DNA from 3 places in the Dactylosporangium cerinum genome. Region 3 is predicted to be linked to each of the others. Evidence: riboswitches for the same ligand, from Rfam matches in the RefSeq annotation. Region 3 holds a riboswitch; each other region holds the start of a gene.
The links. A riboswitch is a leader RNA that binds a small molecule or an ion and turns the genes downstream of it on or off. The one in region 3 is predicted to bind cyclic di-AMP.

Region 1 (5,804 bases), on a different contig from region 3:
CCCCGGCCGACGGCGCGGAGGACGTCCCCGAGGAGGAGCGCTGGCACCCGCTCGACGCCCTGTTCGCGCCGCTGTGTGCACCCGACGGTTCGCTGGTCGGGGTCCTCAGCGTCGACCTGCCCGCCGACGGCAAACGCCCCGGCGCGTTCCAGCGGGAACTCCTCGAGATGCTCGCCGCGCAGGCCGGCATCGCGATCAACAACGCCAACCTGGTCGAGGCGCTGCGCCAGGAACGCCGGCACCTGGAGGCCAGCGAGGCCGCGTTCCGGCTCGCGTTCAACGGTGCCGGCACCGGCATGTGCATGATCGGCCTGGAGGGCGCCGACCTGACCCGGATCGTCCGGGTGAACCCGGCTTTGTGTGAACTGCTCGGCCGGGACGAGGACGTCCTCGTCTCGATGCGCTTCGGCGACTTCATCCACCCCGACGACCTCGACCACAGCCGGGAGGTGTTCGCCGCCGGCACCGGATCGATCCGCGACTACGAGGTCCGGTGCGTCCGCGGCGACGGCGAGACGATCTGGATCTCCGCCACGATGTCGGTCGTCGCCGGCTCGCCCGCGTTCGCGATCACGCAGGTGCAGGACATCACCGACCGCAAGGCGACCGAGGCCGACCTGGTCCGGCGGGCCTCCCGCGACCCGCTGACCGGCCTCGCCAACCGCGACGCCTTCGCCGAGCCCCTCGCCACCGCGATCCGGCGGGCCCGCGCCGACGGCGTCGTCAGCGCGCTGCTCTTCTGCGACCTCGACGACTTCAAGGTCGTCAACGACACCCTCGGCCACGACGCCGGCGACGCGGTCCTGGTCGCCGTCGCGCACCGGCTCGTCTCCCTGGTCCGGCCCACCGACACCGTCGCACGGCTCGGCGGCGACGAGTTCGTCGTCCTCACCGGCAACGTCACCGTCGCTGACCTCGGCGCGCTGGTCGACCGCCTCGAACGCTCGGTCTGCGCGCCGGTCATGCACCAGGGCCACATCATGCGGGTGCAGGTCAGCGTCGGCGTGGCCGTGATCGATGACACCATCGAGGACGCGGGTGCCGCCCTGCGCGCCGCCGATCGTGCGATGTACCTGGTCAAGGGCGCCCGTCACGCCGGAGGGATGACCAGACGGGTGACAGCGCCCGGTGAGCGTTCGGGTGCGCCGGGTGGTATGCCGGTGCTGCGGTTGGCCCGTCCCGAGGCCGCCCAGTAGGGTCGTGAGGTCTGCTCCGGTCGACCTGCGCCGCATCGGCGCTGCCGGGCAGGCGCCGTCGAGTCGCGATGTTTCGCGAGCCGGGGACCCATGTAGTCCTCTGGGGTGTATCCGTGGCCGAGCCACGGTAGGGCGAATCTTCCCGCCCGAACCCGTCAGCTAACCCGGTAGGCGGCACCGGAAGGAGTCTGCCGATGATGGCCGCCCGCTTGCCGTCGTAGCGCCGCACCACTGATTCCCCCCTTCCAGCACGCCGTGCCCGCCACGACGTGCCGATGCCTCATGTCTTCGACGAAGGAATTTCAGTAGTGAAGCCGTTGCCACGCCAGTTCCACCCGCGACATCGCCGGGCCCGTCTGATCTTCGGCGCGAAGGCCGGCACCGTTTCGGTCGCCGTGCTGTCCGCCACGCTGCTGGCCACGCTGCCGGCCGACTCGCCGCCGTCGATGTTCACCGGTTCGGCGTATGCCGAGACCGGCGCCGTCGCGTCCTCGTCTCCGTCCTCGTCATCGTCGGCGTCGCCGTCCCCGGCGCCGTCGTTGCCCGGGCCGCTGGCCGTCGCGGTGCCGGCCGTGCCGCCCGTGCCACCCGCGCCGCCGGTCGTCCGGCCGGTCGCCGGGCTCGACCAGCGGCAGATGGACAACGCCGCGCTCATCGTGAAACAGGGCCGGGCGCAGGGCATGTCCGACCGGGCCCTCGTCGTCGCGATCGCGACGGCGATGCAGGAGAGCGACCTGTACAACGTCGCCAGCTCCGCCGTGCCGTCCTCGTTGCAGCTGCCGCACCAGGGTGTCTCCACCGACCATGACTCGGTCGGGCTGTTCCAGCAACGGGCCAGCCAGGGCTGGGGCACGGTGGCGGAGCTGATGAACCCGGCGCACTCGGCGATGCTGTTCTACAACGCGCTGGCCAGGGTGCAGGGCTGGGAGCGGATGAGTGTCACCGCGGCCGCCCAGGCGGTGCAGCGCTCAGCGTTCCCCGGTGCGTATCAGAAGCACGTCGCTCGCGCGGAGCAGGTGGTCGGCGCGCTCACCTGACCTGGTCCGGCCCGCCGCCGTGCCGCTCAGGCGGGGTGGCGGGTGGACCAGCGGGCCAGGGCGACCAGCTCGGCGACCGCCGCTGGCTCCGGGATCGCCAGGTCGAGTGCGAGCAGCGCCTGCGCCAGGAGGTCCTCGCCCTGCTGGACGCACCAGGAGCGGGCGCCCGAGCGTTCGATGACCTTCGCGGCGCGTTCGAGGTCGGCGTCGCCCAGCCGGCTGTCGTGGCGCAGCAGCTCGGTGAGCTCGTCGGCGCCGGCCGCGAGCGCGGCGGCGACCGGCAGCGACAGCCGGCGGCGGCGCAGGTCGGGAAACGCCGGCCGGCCGGTCACGTCCGGGTCGCCCCAGATGCCGAGCAGGTCCTCGGTGAACTGCACGGCCAGCCCCAGCCGCACGCCGAACAGCCGCAGCTGCTCCACCCGCGCCGGGTCGCCGCCGCCGGCGATGGCGCCGAGCGCGCACGCGCAGCCGAGCAGGGCGCCGCTGCGCTGCTCGACCGCCGTGATGCAGTCGCGCAGCAGGTCACTGCCGGACCGGCGGCGGGTCGTCGTGGTGTCGAGGGCGGCACCGAGGGCCGTGTGCTGGCTGTGCAGGAGCTGCTGGACGGTGTCGCCGAGGACCCGGACGCCGGCCCGGTCGACGGGTGCCGCCCCGGCCCGGTGCTGCCCGCCGTCGGCGCACGCGTCGACGACCCGGTCCCGGGTCTCCCGTTCGTCGGGCGGCTCGATGAACTGGTCCCGGGTCGCCCGCGGTTCGTCGCCCCGCTCGCCGGTTGCCGGTCCGTCGGCGGCGGGCGTGCCGTCCACCGCCGGCAGTTCGCTCCCACTGGGCGGGCCGGCCGTGGGCGGGCCGTCGTTTCCGGGCCGGGGGTCGCCCACCGGCTGCCGGCTCCGGGTGGCCTGGCGCACCGGCCGCGGCACGCGCCGGGTCGGGTCGCCGGTGGCCGCCACGTCGAACGCGAGGGCCAGCATCGCCTCGCCGCCGAGCGTCGCCGGGTGCGGGCCGACCACGCTCCACGCCGTCGGCCGGTGTCGGCGGGTCAGGTCCCCGTCGAACAGGTCCTGCTGCAGCGCCGACCAGTGATGCACCAGTTCGACCGCGACGGCACCGGCCACCGCGTCGTGCGGGTCGCCGCCGACCGCGCCGGCGCAGACGAGACTGAGCGCGGCCCGCGTCCGTATCCCCGGCGGATCCTCGTCGAGCCGGCCCAGTTGCAGCTCAGCCACGTCGCGGGACGGTGCGGGCAGTCGCCCGACGGCGGTGCGCAGCGGCGGCTCGACCAGGAGGCCGGCCCAGGAAAGGACGTCGTCGACGGTGCGCAGCACGGTGACCATCAACCGGATACCGCCTGGCGGGGGACACTCACCGGAAAACACACCACCCATCGGAGCTGACCATGGACAGGCGCCGATCAGTGCCGGCGCCGTGGACTGGTCAAGTATGCCGAAGGTGCCCGCCGGACACGCCCAAAACCACGATGGTGGGCGGGTCAGCGGGCCGCTTCGAGCAGGGACGGATCCGGTGGCGACACGACTGTCGCCCGGCGGTGCCGGAAGGCCTCCCACGCCGCCTTCGGGGCGGCCGCGACGTCCCTGGCCGTGTTGTACCAGATTGTCACCCGCCGGCATCCCTCGCAGAGCGCCGGAACGCCGTACGCGTCGACCCCCAGCCGCCGGCACAGGGTGACCGCGCGGTGCAGGTGCAGCTCCTGGCTGACGAGGAGGGCCTTGGTCACCCCGTACACGTCGTGGGCGCGGCGGCAGGTGTCGTAGGTGTCCAGGCCGTGCGGGTCGACGACCATCCTGGCCGGATCCACGCCCTGCCCGGCCAGGTACTCCCGCATGACGCGGACCTCGTTGCCGGAGCCGCCCTGCGCGTCGCCGGAGATGAGCAGGGCCTTGACCTTGCCGGTGGTGAGCAGCCGTGCGGCGACGTCGAGCCGGCCCTTGAGGAACGGCATCGGCACCTGCCCGCCCGGCGCGACCTGCGCGCCGAACACGATCGCCACGTCCGCGGCCGGCGCCTCGGCGGCCGGTCCGATCCGGCCCAGCGAACCGGCCCGCACCCAGGCCGTCGGCGCGAGCACCAGCGCGGCGACGACGCTGCCGGTGAGCACGACCCGCAGCAGGATCCGGCGGCGGCGCTGCAGGCGGGTCTCCCGGCCGGTGGGGAGCCGCTGCCGGTCGCGCGCCGCCCACCGGGCCCGCTCGACCTCGAACAGGAACCACGACGGGACCTTCCGGGTGCTGTGCAGTGTCTCGCGCTCGTCGTCGTCGAGATAGCCGGTGACGTGGTCGACCGCGACGGAATACGCCGCCATCCGCGCCGCGCCCCGCCCGCGTGAGCGCAGCACCGCCCACGCGCCCAGCGTGGCGATCGTCATCAGCCAGCCCAGTGGCCCCAGGCGGCGGCTGCGACGCTGCAACCGGTCCTGTACGGCGAGCCAGGCGACACGCTCGTCACGCAGTTTCGGCATGGCGGCAGCATCGCACGACACTGTGATGTGGTGGTGCCCGTGTGGTGCTCATCGTGTGGAGTCGTAAATTGTCGGTGGCGCGAGGCAGGATGTATCCCTCGGGTAGGGGAGGTGGCGTCGGTTGGCCGGCAAGATCAAGGACGAGGACATCGCCTTGGTACGGGAGCGCACCGCGATCGCGGATGTGATCTCCGAGCATGTGACGCTCAAGTCGGCCGGGGGCGGCAACCTCAAGGGGCTCTGCCCGTTCCACGACGAGAAGACCGCCTCGTTCAACGTGTCGCCCGCGCGCAACGTGTATTTCTGCCACGGCTGCGGCGCCGGCGGCGACGCCATCAAGTTCCTGATGGACCACGACCACCTGTCGTTCGTCGAGTCGGTGGAGCGGCTCGCCGGCCGGGCAGGCCTGCAGCTGCAGTATGTGGAGGGGGGCAGCGCACCGGTCCGCCAGACGGGGCAGAAGCAGCGGCTCATCGCCGCGCACGCCGAGGCGGCCCGCTTCTACGCCGAGCACCTCGGCTCGCCCGGCGCCCGCCTCGCCCGGGAGTTCCTCGCCCAGCGCGGGTTCGGCCGGGAGGAAGCGGAGCGCTACGGCTGCGGTTTCGCGCCCGAGGGCTGGGACCCGCTGAGCAAGCATCTGCGGTTGAAGGGCTACACGGCACAGGAGCTGATCACCGCGGGCCTGTCGAAGGAGGCCCGGTCCGGCAGCCTCATCGACCGGTTCCGCCGCCGGCTGCTGTGGCCGATCAAGGACATCTCCGGCGACGTGATCGGGTTCGGCGCCCGGAAGCTGTTCGACGACGACGACGGCCCCAAGTACCTGAACACCCCGGAGAGCCCGCTCTACAAGAAGTCCCACGTCCTGTATGGCGTCGACCAGGCCAAACGGGAGATCGCCAAGCAGAGCAAGGTCGTCATCGTCGAGGGGTACACCGACGTGATGGCCTGCCACCTGTCCGACGTGCCGGTGGCGGTCGCGACCTGCGGGACCGCGTTCGGCGCCGACCACATCGCGGTCCTGCGCCGGCTGCTGCTGGACGCCGACGGCTACGGCGGGGAGATCATCTTCACGTTCGACGGTGACGCCGCCGGGCA
Region 2 (5,804 bases), on a different contig from region 3:
TAACCTGCCGCGATGGACCACCGCGTCGGGGACGTGCTGCGTATCCAGTGCCTGTTCACTCCCACGGTCGTGACGCACGTCGATGAATCGCATGTCACCGTCCGCTGGCCGTGGTGGGAGATCGACCCCGACGCCGACGGCATCCGCTGGAACGGCGAGGCGGCCCTGGACCGCCACGATCCGGCCGAGCTGTACGTCACGGAACCGACTGCCGACCAGCTCGCGCCGGGTGACACCTGTCGCATCGGCATCCCGCCCCGGATCATCCACGTCATCGAGGTCCACGAGCACGATCCGCCGCAACAGACCGGCTGGCTGCCGCGGCCGAAACTGAGCCTGCTCATCCTGCCAGCCGGCGAGGCACCCGACCCCGCCGCCGAGTTCCAGGGCACCAGCATCGAACCCGGCAACGGCATCCCGCTCACATTTGAGCTGGTCTTCCGGCCGTACGCCTTCTTGACGCCCGGTGACGACGTGGCCGACGCCGACGGCCGCGCCTGGCGTTTCGACGGACCGTGGGCCTGGACCGCCTACGACGGCGCTGACGGCGTGCCGACCTGGCCGCTCGCCGCGCTCAGCGGTGGCGCGGACCCGGCGGCTGTCTCCGCCGCAACCGCGACCGGCGCACACGAAGGTGAAGTGGCACGCTGGCGGCTGGCGGCGGGCCTGACGTCAGGCCGCTTCCCAGAAGGCCATCGCCAGGCCGAGGGCGCGTAGGTCGCCGGTCGTGGTCGAACGTCGCCCGGACGCCCGCGAACCGATCGCTCATCGACCGACCATGGACGCCCGGGCTGCCGGCGTCCAACCAATTAGGCCGGTCGGCCGTACCCGTACAACTTGTCGATGTCGACCGGGGCGACCTTCACGACCGTACGGCTGTTGGGGGCGTGGATGATCTGGTTGTTGCCGATGTAGATCCCGACGTGCCCGAGGTTGTTGTAGAACACCAGGTCGCCCGGGGCGAGCTGGCTGCGTGAGATGTGGCGGACCTTCTGCCACTGCTGTGCGGCGTTGTGCGGCAACGACACCCCGGCCGCTTTCCACGCCATCATGGTCAGCCCGGAGCAGTCGAAGGTGTTCGGCCCGGCGGTGCCCCACACGTACTTCTTCCCGAGCTGCGCCCACGCGTAGTTGACCGCCTTGCCCGCCGAGCCGGACACCGCCGGTGGCTTCCCCGCGGGCGGCGGCGTGGTGGTGGTCGTCTTGGGCTTCGCGGCGGCAGCGGCGGCCGCAGCGGCGGCGGCCTCGGCCTTGGCCTGCATCTGGTCCAGGCGGGCGATGTCGCCCTCGATCTTCTTGCGGCGGGTCTCCAGCTCGATCTTCTGCTGGCTCTGCGCCGCCTTGGTGTCGTTGAGCCGGCGCTGCTCGGCGGTGAAGGCGTCCTTCGCCGCGCCGTACGCGGCCAGGTCGCGCTGCTGGCTGAGCGAGATCTGCCGGAGGGTGCCGACCCGGTCGGTGAAGTTGTCCGACGATCTCGCGCCGAGCATGAGCGACCACGTGCCGAGGTTGCCGCCGCTCTTGTACGCGTTGACCGCGAGCGTGGTGGCGTCGTCCTGGGCGGTGTCCATGGTGGCCTGCAGCGGTGCCAGGTCGGCCTGCAACTTGGTGATCGCCGCCTCGGTCGCCTCGAGGTCGCCCTTGACCTTGTTGTACTGCTCGACGACGAGCTCGACCTCTTCGTTGCCCTTGTCGATCTGGGCCTGGAGCTGCTCAGGCGTCGGATCCGCGTGCGCGGCGCAGGCCGGGGCGATCATCGCCGCCACCGCCAGCGCGACGACCGCGGTGCGCAGCGTCGTGCGTCCGTTGAACACGGCACAGTCCTTCTTCCTGGACCGCTTACCGGGTTAGCTGACGGATTCGGGCGAGAAGAAGGCGCGCCCTACCGCGCCGTGGCGCGGATTCACCCCAATGGAAACCAGGTTGGTTCCCCGGCTCGTCGACCTCGTGCGGGACACGCGGCCGGCGACTCAGCGGTGGCTGCCCGGCCACCCCGGCGGGGTGGCGAAGTCCGGCAGGCCGACCCAAACGTAACGGCAGCAGAGACCGTCGGGCCTCGATCTAAGCGACACTTAACGAAGACTCAAGACGCACCTGCCTGTCTCGAACGGCGTGAATAAGGCGATGCGCGACGTGGAGATCTGCGGCATCGTGGTTGTCCATGGCCGAGCGGGTGATGTTCGTGCAGTTGAAGACCGGTCACGGCACCGATCAGGGTCCGGCGTGGATCAGTACCGTCCGGTTCAACCGCACCTGGAAGACGGCCTACTGGCACGGCCGGACGTTGCGCCGCTGGCCGGGGATGTTCGACGCGAACTTCTTCGACGTCGAGACCGACGAGCGCTACTGGCTCTCGGGGCCGCACCGCGACCGGGCCGACACCCGGTACAGCAACATCCGGCCGACGATCGACGAGGACGTCCGCGACCTGTACGAGGCGTTCCTGCGCGGCGGCCCCCTGCCGGGCCGGTAGCGCACCAGGACCGTGCCACGGGCAGCGGGGGCGGTTCCGGTGCGCCATGATCGGGGCGGGAGGTCACAGTGCAGCGGTATGTCGAGCTCGACGGCGTGCGCACCTGGTACGACGAACGAGGCGCGGGCGATCCGGTGGTGCTGCTGCACGGCGCGGTCGTCGACTCGCGCTGCTTCGCCGGCAACCTGGACGCGCTGGACGGTGGGTTCCGGCTGTACGTGCCGGAGCGGCGCGGCCACGGGCACACCGCGGACCCGGGCGGCCCGCTCAGCCCGCAGGTCATGGCGCGGGACACGGTCGCGTTCCTGCGGGACGTCGTCGGCGGGCCGGCCGCGGTGGTCGGCTACAGCGCGGGTGCGGTCGTGGCGCTGCTGACCGCGATCGCCCGGCCCGACCTGGTGTCCCGGCTGGTGCTGATCAGCGGGGCCTTCCATCAGGACGGCGTCCTGCTACCGCCGGCCACCCCTGCCGACATCCCGCAGATCATCTACGACCAGCACGCCGAGGTGACCCCGGAAGGGCCGGGCCACCTGGTGTCCGTCATCGAGCGGATCGCCGCGTCGTCCGACGCCGGCGACCTGGCGCTGGCCGCCGCCGACCTGAGCGCGGTGGCCTGCCGGACGCTGGTGATGGCCGGCGACGACGACGCCGTCTCCCTGGAGCACGTCCTGCGGCTCTACCGGGCGCTGCCCGATGCCGAGCTCGCCGTGGTGCCCAACGCCTCGCACACCCTGCTCATCGAGCACCCGCAGCTGTGCACCGGGCTCGTCACCACGTTTCTGTCCGGCCCGCCGGCACCCACGCACATGCCGATCCGCCGGGCCTGACCCGTTGCAGGGACGGCGGGATCGGACGGCGGCCACCGTCGGCGCGGGCTCAGGCATAGTCGGCCGCCTGCATGGTGCAGACGGTGGCGTACCAGCCGCCGGTGGCCATCAGGTCCTCGTGCGTGCCGACCTCGGCGACCTTGCCGTCGCGCAGCGTCACGATGAGGTCGGCGGTGCGGACGGTCGAGAAGCGGTGCGACACGAGCAGCGTGACGCACCCGTTGACCGCCGCGTCCGCCCGCCCGACCTCCAGGCAGCCGGCGAACAGGGCGGCCTCGCTCTCCGCGTCCAGGCTGGCGGTCGGCTCGTCCAGCACGCGCAGCAGCGGCGCCTCGCGCATCATCGCCCGGCCGAGGGCCAGCTTCTGCCACTGCCCCTCCGACGGCAGGGCGCCACCCGGCATCGACCGGCCCAGCGGCGTCTCCAGCCCGTCGGCGAGCCGGCCGATCACGTCGGCCGATCCGGCCCTGGTCAGTGCCCCGGCGGCGGCCTCCCGGTCGCCGAGGCGCGGCAGGTCGCCGGCCCCGACGGTGTCGCCGGCGGGCAGCTCGAACCGGCAGAAGTCCTGGAACCCGGCCGCGAGCCGCTCGCGCACGCTGTGATGATCGAGCGTCACGAGATCGACGCCGTCGAGCAGGATCTGACCGGCGGTCGGCCGGTAGAGCCCCATCAGCAGCTTGACCAGGGTCGACTTGCCCGCCCCGTTGTGCCCGGCGAGGGCGACGACCGTGCCGGCGGGCAGGACGAGGCTGACGTCGTCGAGCACCGGCGGGCCGTCGGGGGTGTACCGGAAGGTCACGCCCCGCAGCTCGATGCTGTGCCGCAGGCCGGCCGGTGCGGTCGCGCTGCCGGAGTGCCGGTCGCCGGACTGCTCCACGAGGCGCTCCAGCCAGGTGAACCGCTCCAGGATCGTGCTGAGCCGGCTGAGCTTGCTGAACGTCGTCGCCGCCTGCTCGGCCTGGGCGACCAGTTGCATCGCCAGGACGGCCAGCAGGAACACCACGCCGCCGCTGCGCACGCCGGGGTCGTCGCGCGACAGCCAGAGCAGCAGCAGGACGCCCGCGGCGAACAGTGTCCACCCGATGGTCATGATCCGTCCCGTGCGGAGGCGGGCCAGCCGCTGCCGGCGGTCCGCGGTGCGCAGCAGTTCGTCCTGCCGGTCGGCGACGGCGCCGGTCATGCCGTACTGGCGCAGCTCGCCGGCCGGGCCCGGCTCGGTCCCGGCCAGGAAGAGCATGCGCGCGGCCCGCATCGGCGCGGAGATGTCGTCGAGCATGCTGGAGATCTCCCGCTCGGCCCGCATCGACGCGAGCACCGGCAGCAGCACGAGCAGCGGAAGCGGCGTCAGCACCGGGGCGACGAACGCCAACAGGACGGCGGCGGCACCGAAGCGCACCGCCAGGGCGACGGTCTCGATGATCGTGGTGATCGAGCCGACGAGGTGCCGCGGCCGCCCGGCGAGGGTGAACACCCGGTCCTGGAAGTCGGGTGACTCGACCACGGACAGGTCGGGCATCTCGTGCACGAGCCCGCTCAGCCGCTGCTCCAGCCAGTGGTCGGTGCGCTCCTCCAGCACCGTCTGGCTGGTCATCGACACCCACTGGGCGCCGACCCAGCACAGGCCTACGACGCCCATCGCGATCGCGGCGAGCCGGATCCGGCCGGTGTCGTGGGCGGTGAGGCCGTCCACGAGCGTGCGGACCGTCCAGGCCAGCCCGACCGGCAGCGCAGCCTCCACCAACGCGACGACGATGACCGCGCCCGCCAGGCCCGGGCTGGCCTTGAACGACGCCCGCAGCACCAGGCGGACGGCCGAGCCCGACGCGGCGAGGGACCGTCGGATGGCACCGGACATGCTCATCGGACGATCGCCGCCTGCGCGTCGAACATCTGCGCGTACAGGCCGCCCTGCTGGATCAGGGTGGCGTGGTCACCGGTCTCGACGATCCGGCCGGCGTCGAGCACCACGATGCGGTCCACCCGCCGGACGGTCGCGAACCGGTGCGACACCAGCAGCAAGGTGTGCTCCCTCGTCGCGTCGATGATGGCGTCGTACACGGCCCGCTCCGCCTCGATGTCCATGTTGGCCGTCGGCTCGTCCAGCGCCAGGACGGTCGCGCCGGTGCGCAGCGCATGCAGGCCACGGGCGAGCGCGACCTTCTGCCACTGCCCGCCGGACAGGTCGGTGCCGCCGGCCAGCTGCGGGGACAGGACGGTGTCCCACCCGTGCGGCAGGTCGGCCAGGACCGTGTCCAGGTCGGACTGGGCGGCGACCGCGGCCAGCGTGCGGGCGTCGGTCGCCCGACCCGGCCCGGCGACGTTCTCCCGCACCGTCAGCGGCAGCCGCACGAAGTTCTGGGTCATCGTGGCGAGGCGGCTGCGCCACCGTTGCGGGTCGAGCTCGCGCAGCGGCACCCCGTCGACCAGGATCTCCCCGGACGTCGGCTCGTGGCTGCGCAGCAGCAACTTCAGCAGGGTGCTCTTCCCGGCGCCGTTGCGCCCGACGA
Region 3 (5,804 bases):
CGCCGCGTGGTCGAGATGGCGCAGCGGCTCGGCATCACGTTCCGCTCCGGCGCGGACGCCGCGATGGCGGCCAAGGCGGACCAGTGGGGGTCGTTCACCCTCGGCGTCGCCTCGACCACACCGCTCGACCTCGCCAACGCCTACGCCGCGGTCGCCGCCGGAGGCCTGTACTGCCAGCCGCTGCCGGTGCTGTCGATCACCGACACCAACGGCAGACCGGTCGACGCCGCCGCCCCGAAGTGCCGGCAGGTGATCAGCGCCGACGTGGCGGCCGCCGCGACCGACGCGGCCCGGTGCCCGGTCAGCCGGTCGTCGGCGTACAACAAGTGCGACGGCGGCACGGCCGAGAACGTGTCCGGCATCCTCGGCGGCCGCCCGGTCGCGGGCAAGACCGGCAGCTCCGAGTACAACTCGACGGAGACGTTCGTCGGCTTCACCCCGCAGATCGCGGCGGCCGGCATCGCGGTGAACGTGGACAACCCCAACGACCAGGTGGGCAGCGGCGTCGCCGGCTCGGTCAACGCCGCCGTCGCGCAGACCATCGCGGCCGCGCTGCGCGGCCAGCCGGTCCAGGCGTTCCAGCCACCCAGCCGGGTGCGGGCCCTGGGCCGCTGACCGCGCCGGGTCAGGCAGAATACCCGCGCAGGGCGGTCCAGTGGGCGAGCTTGGCCGTCGTCAGCGTGTAGTACCCGACGCCCAGAGCGTCCGCGGGGTCGGCGATCTTCACCGTCCTGCCGCCGTTGCTGTAGCCCACCACCGTGAGGTAGTGGCCGCCCGGGTACGAGTGCGAACCTCCCTTGTCGTCCACAGTGGAGCCGGCGATGTTGGCGACCACGGCGTAGCCGTTGGTGATCGCGTTGACGATGTCCGCCTGCATCCGGTCGATCTCCGCCTGGGTGGCCGACTGACCGGTGATGAAGTGCGACTTGTAGAAGGAGCTCTTCGTGTACGCGTTGAGCGACCGGGTGGTGTCGTCGGCGGAGTTGGTGCCGTTGACGGTCGTGCGCAGGCTCTGGGCGACCTCGGACTGGGACGGGTACAGCTCTCGCGCGGTCAGTGCGATGCGGGTCGCGGCCGGGCCGCAGAAGTAGTAGTTCTCCTGCCAGGCGAACCGGTACGCGAGCTCCTTCGCCGCCGGCGGAGCGGCCGGCGTGGTGGCGGCCGGTGTGGTGGCGGCGGGCGGGGCGGCCGTGGACGGCGCCGCACCGGCGGCCTTCGAGGGGGTGGTCGCGGCGTTGGGCGCCGCCTGCGTCCGCTGCCGGTCACGCGCGGCCGGTGCGGCACCGGACCACGACGGATCCGCGGAGGTCAGCGACTGCGCGTCGGCCATCGGCGCGGGCGCCGAGGCGTGCACGGCCACGCCGACGACCGCCGTCACCGCGAGGACCGCCGCGGCGGCCGCGATCGGCAACACGCGGGAACGTGCCGCGATCGGCAGCACGCGGGAACGTGCCGCGACGGGACTCTGGTGCCTGGGTTTGTACAGGTAGCTCACGGGTACCTCGACAGACATGCTGGATAACGGCTGCTGTTGCCGGTGCCGGACGTGATCCGGGCAGCGGGCCGGCCCGACCGGCGCGGGCCGGTGCGGTGAGGACCGGCGGCTACCGGGCCGGGCCGAGGGTCGAGGTGGTGCGACACGGGTGATACCGGGTCAATGGCTGCACGGTGGTGCTCCTTCCGGTGCCGCCTACCGGGTTAGCTGACGGGTTCGGGCGGGAAGATCGCCCTACCTCGGGGCGCAGGCCCCGCGGATTCACCCCGGTGGTGCTCGGTTCCCCGGCTCGCGTGGACGCGACTCAGCGGATCCGCCGCGGTGTCATCCGAGGTGGGTGACGGTGGGCCGGGCGGATGCGAGGACCCTACCGGGGCGGCGCAAGGGCACCGGATCCCGCCGTGCGGCTCGGCTACCGGGCGAGACGACGGCGTGGCGAACGGACCTGGTGCACACCGTGGGCGGGCCGCCGGTCGGCCGGGTGGCGCCCCCGGTGCACCTCGCCGACCGCGTCCCGGCGCTCTGCGGCCCGCCCGGTCTCCGGTCGGCTGGTCCGCACGCCTGCCAGGACCCCTGGTCAGGGCCACCCCTAAGCTCGCCGGATGCTCCCGGGCGCCGATGATGACCAGCAGCTCAACGGTGCGCAGGTGCGCGGTCCCCGCCACCTCCGCCGCTCCCGCCGGGGGCGGCACGCGACCCGCTTCCGGCTGCGCGCACCCGTGCCGGCGCAGCTGCGCCGGCACGCCGTCGCCGTCGCCGCCGTCGCGGCGGTCGCCCTGTCCGCGACGCTGTCGTCGTCGACCGGGCCGGTCGCCGCGCCGGTGAACGGGGTGGCGCTCGCCGTCGACGACGGACGGTCGGCGGCCGACGCGCCCGCCTCGCGCAGCCGCGCCCGGAAACCCGCCGACGGCGCGGATGCCGCCCCGGCACCGACGACGGCCGCCCCGACGACGGCCGCCAAGCCGCCGGCGTCGCCGTCGCCGGCCGGGCAACCCGCGTCGCCCTCGCCGACCGTGCACGCGCCCGTCGGCGGGCTGACCCAGGCCGAGATGAACAACGCCGTCGCGATCATCGAGGTTGCCCGGCAGCTGAACCTGCCGCGCCGCGCGGCCGTCGTGGGGATCGCCACCGCGCTGCAGGAGAGCCACCTGCGAAACCTCGCGAACCCGAACCTGCCGCAGTCGCTGCAGCATCCCAACGAGGGCGTCGGGTACGACTACGACTCGGTCGGCCTGTTCCAGCAGCGGCCGAGCTGGGGTTCGGTCGACCAGCTGATGGACGCGCGCGAGTCCGCGCGCAGGTTCTTCGCGGCGCTGGCCCGGATCCAGGGCTGGGAGCAGCAGGCCGTCACCGTCGCGGCGCAGCTGGTGCAGCGCTCGGCGTTCCCGGACGCCTATGCGAAGTGGGAAGGGCTCGCCCAGCAGATCGCGGACGCCGTCGGGTAGGGACCGCCTCGCGCGGTCCCGGGTCCTCCGCGATGTCACCCACTTCCCGGCCCGGCCTCGCACGGACGGGCACGACGATGCCCCCATGTCCATGCACAGGCAGAGAACATGAGACGGCCCGGCCGGACGGCCGTTGCGCTGGTCGCGCTCGCGTTGGGAGCGCAACTGGGCCTATCGGCGTGCCACAGTTCGAAGAAGCACACGGCGGCGAAGTGGACCGCTCCCGCGCCGCCGGTGGTCGCGCTGGCCGTCAGCCCGGCGGCGGGTGAGTCGGGGGTGCCGATCAGCACCGAGATCGGCACGAAGGTGAGCGACGGGAAGGTCACCGAGGTCGCCCTGACCGACGCGGCGGGCCAGCGGGTCGCCGGCGAGCTGCGCGACGACGGGTCCTCATGGGTGCCTGCCACCGCGCTGCGCTACGGCACGGCCTACACCGCGAAGGTCACCGCGGCCGGCACCGACAACAAGCCGGTGACCCGGGAGACGGCCTTCACCACGGCGGCGAAGCCCAGCGGCCCGGTCGTCACGTCCGACCTGATGCTGACCAACGGCGGGACCTACGGCGTCGGCATGCCGATCGTCGTGCAGTTCGGCTCCGACGTCCCGCAGGAGTCACGCGCCGCGGTGCAGCAGCGTCTGTTCGTGAAGAGCGATCCGCCGCAGGCCGGTGCGTGGCACTGGTTCGGCGGCCGGCAGGTGATGTACCGGCCGGAGCAGTACTGGCAGCCGGGCACGAAGATCACCGCCCGCAAGGCACTCAACGGCGTGCGGATCGGCGCCGGCCACGCCGACGAGGACTTCGCCGCGACGGTCACCATCGGCCGGAAGCTGACCATCGACATCGACAACGCCACGAAACAGCTGAACGTCTACCAGAACGACGCGCTCGTGCGGAGCATGCCGGTGAGCCTCGGCAAGCCGTCGACGCCGACGTCGAGCGGCGTCACCGTGGTCATGTCGCGGGAGGCCTCGACGGTGTTCCGCACCCCGGAGTACACCGTCGCGGTGCAGTACGCCATGCGGCTGACGTGGGGCGGCCAGTACATCCACGCCGCGCCGTGGTCGGTGGGCGACCAGGGGAGACGCAACGTCTCCCACGGCTGCACCAACGTCTCGACCGCGAACGCGAAGTGGCTGTACGAGCAGACACTCGTCGGCGACCCGGTCACCACGCGCAACACCGGGGTCCCGCTGGATCCCGGTGACGGCTGGACCGCATGGGACCTGTCCTGGGCCGACTACAAGACCTGACGCGCCGGCCCGGCGAGGCTGTTTCCCGCCGGGCACCCGAACCAGCGAACCCGAACCAGCGAACCCGAACCAGCGAACCCGAACCAGCGAACCCGAACCAGCGAACCCGACCAAGGAACTCCGACCAGGGAAATCCGACCAAGGAGTTCGATCCAGAGAGGAAGGACCATGGAAGTCATCCGCGCCTCGAGCCGGGGCCGGCCGGCCCCGCAAGAGTGCTACTCCGGCGTCGTGTGGATCGACCGGGACGTCACCGGTCTGGAAGCGTCCCACCTGCGGGCGTTCCACGCGCAGTTCAGTCCCGGTGCCCGGACGGCCTGGCACCGCTGCCCGTACGAACGGATCCTGACCGTCCTGCACGGCGTGGGCCGGGTGCGGCGCCGGGGCGGCCCGGTCCACGAGGTGCGCGCCGGGGACACCGTCGTCGTCGCGGCCGGTGAGTGGCACTGGCACGGCGCGGCACCGAACACGCCCATGGCCGTGGTGTCGGCACACGAGACCGGACCGGACGGCACCGGCACGGACGGCACCGGCACCGGCACGCAGTGGGGCGAGCAGGTGACCGACGCCGAGTACCGGCTGCCACCGATCACCGCGATGATCCGCCAGCCGGACCGGGACCGGGTCCCGCAGCGCGAGGCGTGCTGGTAGCGCTTCCCGGTTCCGGTGCCGTCCCGCGGCTGTCACGGCCGCGGGGTCCGGGCCCTGGCGGTGTGCCGGCGGTACGCGCTCACGGTCGGGTCGCCGGTCAGCCAGAACCGCCACGGGATGTCGTGCGCGCCGGTGACCCCGACCCGCGGGCCGGCGGAGACGACGGCCGCCGGGGCCGGCGTGGGCGGTCGCAGCAGGGGCGGGTCGCCGAGCAGGTACGTGCCGTAGAACCCACGGTCGATGGCGAGCGCGGCGCACAGCCGGGCCGGCCCGCGGGCCAGCTCCACGTCCGTGCGGGCGGCCGGGCGGCGGGCCCGGGCGGTGGGCAGGCCGTCGACGATCTCGCCGGCGCGCAGGAGCACGGCCGAGGCGACGCCGTCGACGCCGGTGACGACGTTGACGCAGTAGTACATGCCATAGGTGAAGTAGACGTACGCGTAGCCGGCCGGGCCGAACATGACGGCGTTGCGCGGGGTGCGGCCGCGGTGGGCGTGCGAGGCGGGGTCCTCGCCGGTGCCGGAGTACGCCTCGACCTCGGTGAGGCGGACCGTCACCCCGTTGGCGGTGAGGGTGCAGCCGAGCAGGGCCCGCGCGGCGACGTCGACGGGGCCGGTGAGGTCGAGGGTCATCCGGTGATCCGGCCGATCCGCAGGACGAGCGCGTCGACGGCCTCGTCGAACGGCGGCCACGGGAAGCCGGGCACGAACTGGCGCATCATGACCGCGCCGTGCAGCGACGTCCACAGGGTGGTCGCGTCGACGAACGGGTCGGTGCTGTCGGAGCGGCCGGCGGCGACGCAGTTCGCGAGCCCGTCGACGAGCACCTCGAAGGCCTGCAGGCGGCTGCGCCACCGGGGCGGCACGTCCTCCATCCGCAGTGGCAGCTTCAGCTCGGGGCGGCCCTCGCGGAGGCGGCCGAAGAGGACCCGGTAGCGGGCGGGCTCCCGCTGGGCGAAGTCGACG

Region 1: linked by a shared signal. The riboswitch ahead of ACFPIJ_RS27485 (hypothetical protein) and the one ahead of ACFPIJ_RS56660 (C39 family peptidase) in region 3 are both predicted to bind cyclic di-AMP.
Region 2: linked by a shared signal. The riboswitch ahead of ACFPIJ_RS38695 (C40 family peptidase) and the one ahead of ACFPIJ_RS56660 (C39 family peptidase) in region 3 are both predicted to bind cyclic di-AMP.

The regions. Positions count from the first base shown of each region.
Region 1 is NZ_JBHSIU010000037.1:183,968-189,771, forward strand. It holds gene ACFPIJ_RS27480 (diguanylate cyclase domain-containing protein) at 1-1,196, shown strand, start outside; cyclic di-AMP (ydaO/yuaA leader) riboswitch at 1,243-1,385, shown strand; gene ACFPIJ_RS27485 (hypothetical protein) at 1,505-2,233, shown strand; gene ACFPIJ_RS27490 (polyprenyl synthetase family protein) at 2,260-3,567, opposite strand; gene ACFPIJ_RS27495 (SanA/YdcF family protein) at 3,723-4,709, opposite strand; gene dnaG (DNA primase) at 4,831-5,804, shown strand, end outside.
Region 2 is NZ_JBHSIU010000054.1:167,950-173,753, forward strand. It holds gene ACFPIJ_RS38690 (hypothetical protein) at 13-717, shown strand; gene ACFPIJ_RS38695 (C40 family peptidase) at 810-1,811, opposite strand; cyclic di-AMP (ydaO/yuaA leader) riboswitch at 1,819-1,983, opposite strand; gene ACFPIJ_RS38700 (hypothetical protein) at 2,159-2,470, shown strand; gene ACFPIJ_RS38705 (alpha/beta fold hydrolase) at 2,539-3,297, shown strand; gene ACFPIJ_RS38710 (ATP-binding cassette domain-containing protein) at 3,347-5,152, opposite strand; gene ACFPIJ_RS38715 (ABC transporter ATP-binding protein) at 5,155-5,804, opposite strand, start outside.
Region 3 is NZ_JBHSIU010000118.1:19,204-25,007, forward strand. It holds gene ACFPIJ_RS56655 (transglycosylase domain-containing protein) at 1-615, shown strand, start outside; gene ACFPIJ_RS56660 (C39 family peptidase) at 626-1,495, opposite strand; cyclic di-AMP (ydaO/yuaA leader) riboswitch at 1,673-1,815, opposite strand; gene ACFPIJ_RS56665 (hypothetical protein) at 2,098-2,940, shown strand; gene ACFPIJ_RS56670 (L,D-transpeptidase) at 3,049-4,191, shown strand; gene ACFPIJ_RS56675 (cupin domain-containing protein) at 4,360-4,842, shown strand; gene ACFPIJ_RS56680 (DNA-3-methyladenine glycosylase) at 4,875-5,471, opposite strand; gene ACFPIJ_RS56685 (TetR/AcrR family transcriptional regulator) at 5,468-5,804, opposite strand, start outside.